DNA from 2 places in the Solibacillus sp. GQ1 genome. Region 1 is predicted to be linked to the other one. Evidence: predicted binding sites of a transcription regulator. Region 1 holds the regulator's gene; the other holds the start of a gene.

Region 1 (3,219 bases):
AGAAATTATTTGCAATATTAAATGAGCCTGACTATTTCAGAGATTTAAAAGTACTGGATGAAGATGCGATTAAAGTCATTCAAGAGTTGCAGGAACATTATGAAATTTTTATTGCGACAGCTGCAATGGATGTACCGGGTTCATTTACAGCGAAATACGACTGGTTAATGGAGCATTTACCCTTTATTAAAACACAGAACATTGTGTTTTGCGGAAATAAAGCGGTAATACATACCGATTATTTAATTGATGACAGCCCACGCCAACTCGCAGCATTCAAAGGGACAGGTATATTGTATTCGATGCCGTACAATCGATCAGAAGAAGGTTTCATGCGTGTTCATAACTGGAAAGAAATTAAACAGTATTTTATAAAACAAATGGAAAGTGTTTAATAAGTAAAGGGTTGCGATTCTGCAATCCTTTTTTATTTTTGTAGTCATTTCGTATAACGCAATAGTATAATTTAAATTATTGGAATTATCTATAAATTATAAGGGGATAAAAAGAATGAAACCGATTATTGGATTAACAATGTATGATTTTGACAAGAAGTTGGATATTAATAACACGTATTTAATTTCAATTGAACAAGCGGGAGGTATACCGATTTGTATACCGAATGCTACAGAAGAAAACGTAAATGAGTTATTAGATCTAATTGATGGCCTCGTATTAATTGGTGGAGCGGATATAGATCCATTGTTGTTTAATGAAGAACCGCACCGTCATATCGGAAGTGTTGTACGGAAACGTGATGACAGCGATCTTTTATTGATGAATGAAGCCTATAAAAGACAAATGCCGGTTCTCGGTATTTGCCGCGGACAACAGATTATGAATGTCGCATTCGGGGGGAAGATAATTCAGGATATACCCTCACAAGTAGTGAACACAATTTTACATAAACAGCCTTCAAAGCGAGGGGAACTGGCACATACCGTTGAAGTAAAGACACCTAAATTTAAAGAGATTTTTAAAGAAGACTCATTCCGTGTAAATACATTTCATCATCAATCGGTTGGAAAGCTAGGGAAAGGGCTCGTTGTTTCGGCACTTGCTAAGGACGGCATCATTGAAGGGATTGAACATGAATCGCATCCATATTGTGTCGCGGTGCAATGGCATCCGGAAGAATTGGCTCCGAACGGTGATGTTTATGCACAGCGCTTATTTAATAGTTTTGTAGAAGCATGCAATAAATAACGAAAGGCTTAGTCGTTCGCGGCTGAGCTTTTTATTTTGTAAATAAAAAACTTGCCGATTCTATTAGAATGGCAAGTTGATGATTAATGGATATTTCGATAGAGGCCGACCACTTTACCTAAAATAGAAACTTGGTTGACAATGATTGGTTCCATTGAGCTATTTTCAGGCTGTAAACGGAAATGAGTTTTTTCTTTGTAAAAGCGCTTAACAGTTGCTTCATCGTCTTCCGTCATTGCTACGACAATCTCTCCATTGTTCGCAGTAGACGTTTTTTTAACGATCACATAATCCCCATTTAAAATCCCGGCTTCAATCATGGATTCTCCCATAATCTCAAGCATAAATAATTCCTCTTCCGGTGAGCCGTAAGCATCCGGCAACGGGAAATATTCCTGGATATCCTCGATTGCAGAAATAGGCAGACCAGCTGTAACTTTACCGATCAGCGGAACATGAATAACACCTTGTTTTGCGATATTCATCTCTTCCTGATCCAATATTTCAATGGCACGCGGCTTTGTAGGATCACGGCGGATAAGCCCTTTACTTTCTAAACGAGCTAAATGCCCGTGGACAGTTGAACTGGAAGCTAAACCTACTGCTTCTCCAATTTCGCGAACTGATGGCGGATAGCCTTTAGCACGAACTTCCTCTTTTATAAAAGTTAGAATAGCTTGCTGCCGCTTTGAAATTTTTTGTGTCAACTAACTCACCTCTTTATCATGCTATTTTTCTTAAAGTAAGTATAGCAGTATGCGAACATGAATGCAAACATAAGTTCGAAAAAACGGTTGACAAAAACATACGTTCGTATTATTATGAGAACAAACATTCCGAACGTACATTCGAAAGAGGGTTTTTCAAATGAAAAGAGTTAAATTAAATGGCTTCACATCAATGTTTCTACTATTCTCTGTACTTATGATTGCTTTATTCATGATGCAGGATGATAAAATTGAATTATACGAACACGTAAGCATAGAGCATGGCGATACTTTATGGTCGTTGGCAGAACAATATCGTGGTAAAATGGCTAAGCATGATTGGATCAATGAAGTAAAAAAGGAAAACGGAATGCTGGATGAAAAAGTTGTTTTAGGACAAGTATTGGTTGTGCCTGTAGAAAAAGATTCACAATACATAGCTCAGCTGAATGAATCCTCCGATATGCAATTGATTAAAGTAGCGAGAGGGAACAATGATAAAAACTAAAGCAGTGATCTATTGCCGTGTCAGTACGGATAAAAATACACAAGAAACATCGCTAGTGCGTCAGCAGGAGGAGCTGACAAAATACGCAAAATCATTCGGCTATAAAGATGTGGAGATTTTCATGGACCAGCATAGTGGATATGATGTCGATCGAGACGGATTACTCGACATGCTTGACTACATGAAAGAGTACGGTATTAAAGCATTATTTGTACAGGATGAAACCCGTTTAGGGCGAGGGAATGCCCGTATGGCAGTGCTGCACCTCCTGCAAAAATATGAAGCGACAGTATATACATTGAATGATGCAGGTCCTGTCGTATTAAACGAAATGGATACAATGCTGCTCGAAATTTTAGCGATTGTCGAAGAGTATCAGCGTCGTATGCATAATGCAAAAATCCGCCGGGGAATGCGCCGCGCTGTAGAAAATGGCTACCAGCCGCAAAATAATTTGAAAAACCGCGGTAATATTGAAGGGCGTGAACGAAAAGAAGTGCCTGTCGAAGAAATTGTTCAACTGCGTCAGAAAGGCTTAACCTTTGCAGAAATTGCTACGACTTTGTCTGGCTTGGGCATTTCTATCAGTAAAGCGACCGTACATAGAAGATATATTGAATATATGGAGCGACTTGAAGAGTAAACACTTGTTTTCAAGTCGTTTTTTTTATACCTTTGTAGTAGGTAGGAAGAAAGGTGAGATTCAAATGTTATCAAAAGAAAAATTAGCTCGCATTAACGAGCTTTCTAAATTAGCGAGAGAAGGTAAATTGACGGAAGAGCAGGCGAAGGAACGTA
Region 2 (3,219 bases), 1.8 Mb from region 1:
ATGTGATGAGGCTAATTGAATTGCTTCATCTATTTTAATAATAGCTTTCTGTGCCTCTGTGTACGGGTCTAATTGAAGATCATCAATACCTAATTTATGTGTTCTTGCGTCAAACAATTCAATCTTCATCGTCTGCCCTTCTACAGCACCTACTTGTAAAGACAGTGTTGCCATTTTTTCTTCCTCTATAATCGTTCCAGCAGCTCCACCGATTGATTCACCAATGACTGTACTCAGTTCATTACCCCAATTTGCATTACGTAGATCAATAGATTTTCCACCTGTTTTTGAAGACAGCTCCAGTAAATCAGTAAAATCCGAATCATGAATTCCATGTACTTGAATTCCCTTTATATTCAACTTCTGCATTGTAGAATCTTTTAAAGCATTATCGTTTCCGCTTTCATTTGTAACGAAAATAATATGCTTATTTTGTAAACCAGCCTTATTCTCTCTAAAATCATAGGAATCTGCTACTTTACTTATAGCACCCATCGTATGTTCGATGCCACCATCATTGGTAGTGGCTATTCTATTTATTTCATCACTTATTGCTTGTAAGTCACTTGTCCACTTGCTCCCTGAAAAGTCGCTCTCCGCTATAATATAATCCCGATATTCTACTATACCTACACGGAAATCCGAAACACCTTTACCTGCCACAGTTGCAACAAAATCATTAATATTATTTGCCACAGTTTGCTGAATGGGAGCCATGCTTCCTGTATTATCAATAATAAAAACAATATCTGCCGTTCCAGAACCTTGGCTCGGGAGTGTCATCTCAACAGGCGGTCTTAAAACTTTTTGGGTATTAAACTCTGTATCATTGGCAATGTCATCAATTCCTTGCTTAATTTGTTCCAGTTCCTTTTGCATTGCTTGTCGTTCTTCGGAAGTATAAGTACCATTTGAAGCTTGTACAGCTAATTCACGCATACGTTGAAGATTAGGATTGATAATTTGCCCAAGACCCGACTCAGCAGTTTGAATTAGCGAGATACCATCTTGAATATTCTTTTCTGCCATATCTAAACCGCGAATGAGTCCTCTCATCTTTTCTGATATTCCCAAACCGGCTGCATCATCAGCTGCTTGATTAATTCTATTCCCCGATGATATCTTTTCCATAGACTTTTGTAATCCGTTATTGACCTTTAGACTATTATTATATGTGTTTATAGCAGCTATATTGTGATTAATACGCAATGATGTACACCTCTAGTCAATTAATTAACAATTTGAAAAAATTATGAAGCACACGATCAGTATATCACAAAACCAAGTATAAAGGCCCTATAAAAGGGAATTAATTGGTTTAATTGTTGAATTAATGCTAGAAAATAGTTACTTCATTTTCTTTATGAGGCAGTACAAAAGAAGCTCTCTTCACTTCAAAGTGTAAAAATATTAAGTTTTTAGAAATAGATTGATTAGGGAATAATTAGCTTATAGATTAATAGATTACCCTTTTATAATATCATATAATAGAATATATGTTCCTATTCGCAATTTTTAGTGAGGTGTTATTTATGAAATTGCTTGAAACGCTTACTGATATCCAACGCAATGTTTTAATTGCTAGTATCATAGCTGATGGGAAAATTACAAAATGTTACCCGGGCACTAGACGGAAAAATAATAGCTATAGGGAACACTATGGTAAGTCGCAGGAATCTTATAGATATTGGAAGCAATCTTTGTTACCTGAAATCCTTTATATCACTCCTAAAAGTCAAACTTTACGGTCTGCATCTCTTCCTATGTTTACAAAATTATATCCATATTTTTATGACGCAACGGGCTCAAAAAAAATTCCTACCGAATTGTTAACTTATTGTACGCATCCCTTATTTTTGGCTGTTCTTTACTTGGATGATGGGTCTTTATCAATTTCCAAACGGATTAATCATAATAAGAAACTTATTTATTTAACACCTCATATTTTTCTGTATCTACAAAACTATCCAAAAGAACAGCTTGAACAATTGCAACAACATATTACTCAACGATTTCATCTCGACTTCTCAATTAATAAACGGAAAGACGGTCATGGTTCTATTTTGCGTTTTACATCTGTTGAAAAGACTTTTCATTTTTTTAAACTAATAAAACCATATGTGAAATCTTGTAATGGCATGGAATATAAACTCGATTGGGTGTGGCGTTTACAGCAAGAAACAGAATTGCTCACTAAGATATACCCCCATTATGAAGTACGCACATCAAGCCACGAACGATTCAGAAATTATAGTGACGATGAAATCGCTAAGATTATTTCTTTGGTCCATGAAAAAAAAACACAGCAATCGATCGCTTATGCCTTAGGTCGCTCGTATTGGTCAGTCGTTTATAAAATCAAAGAACTCCGAAAAAATAACTTACTATAAGTCTTCATTTTTTCTTTTGTCTATTAAAAAAAGACCCTAGCATGGCTAGAGTCTTCTTTATTATGAAAATTAACGTAATAATTGTAATACGCCTTGTGGTTGTTGGTTCGCTTGCTTTGCGACTGCAGCTTTCACGTACAGAATAGACTATATCTTCACCCTAAATCTTTAGGGGCTGGGCACTTCGAACAGCCTTTGCTGCCCTACGGATTTCATTGTCATAGCTATGCCTTAGACTGTATATCCTAGTCGTTGAACCTTCTCCAAAGTTTCCTTACAGGAGCTTGGCTGCTGATTATCCATTGTCATATCTCAATCATTTTCAGACATTCACGCCGACCGTTTCCAGTTACGTTGTAGTTGATTAAGCTTTAGGAAGTTCCAGCAATTCACCCAGTGATGCTCTTACCCGTTACCAAGTAAGACGCCCTTCTTATCATTATCTCAGTAGTTGTAAAACTCCTTGAGGCATTTGATTCGATTGAGCCAACATTGCTTGTGCTGCTTGAGAAAGAATTGAATTCTTAGTTTGTTCCATCATCTCTTTCGCCATGTCTACGTCACGTACACGAGACTCAGCAGCTGTTAAGTTTTCAGAAGAAGTGTTCAAGTTATTAATTGTGTGATCTAAGCGGTTTTGAGTAGCACCAAGTTTTGAACGCTCTTTGGAAACTGATTGAATTGCCTCATCAATTACCTTGATTGCTGTCTCAGATTGACTTTGAGTTCCCACTTGAATATTTGATACTCCTAAAGTTGTAGCACGCATATCGTCAATCGATAAATTCATTGTTTGACCATTATTAGCACCGATATGGAACGTTGCAGA

The links. The regulator LexA, encoded in region 1, represses DNA repair genes until DNA is damaged. The targets are predictions, from matches to a motif close to CGAACATATGTTCG.
Region 2: AC6CH1_RS01250 (DNA endonuclease) is a predicted target of LexA. The motif match lies at 1,490-1,503, and genes of this name have one in related genera.

What each region holds. Positions count from the first base shown of each region.
Region 1 covers NZ_JCAXEX010000001.1:2,029,784-2,033,002, reverse strand. Annotated here, with positions in the region: gene AC6CH1_RS10435 (5' nucleotidase, NT5C type) at 1-395, shown strand, start outside; gene AC6CH1_RS10430 (gamma-glutamyl-gamma-aminobutyrate hydrolase family protein) at 511-1,206, shown strand; gene lexA (transcriptional repressor LexA) at 1,290-1,913, opposite strand; gene yneA (cell division suppressor protein YneA) at 2,074-2,421, shown strand; gene AC6CH1_RS10415 (YneB family resolvase-like protein) at 2,408-3,064, shown strand; gene AC6CH1_RS10410 (DUF896 domain-containing protein) at 3,129-3,219, shown strand, end outside.
Region 2 covers NZ_JCAXEX010000001.1:278,314-281,532, reverse strand. Annotated here, with positions in the region: gene AC6CH1_RS01255 (flagellin N-terminal helical domain-containing protein) at 1-1,209, opposite strand, end outside; gene AC6CH1_RS01250 (DNA endonuclease) at 1,533-2,390, shown strand; gene AC6CH1_RS01245 (flagellin N-terminal helical domain-containing protein) at 2,830-3,219, opposite strand, start outside.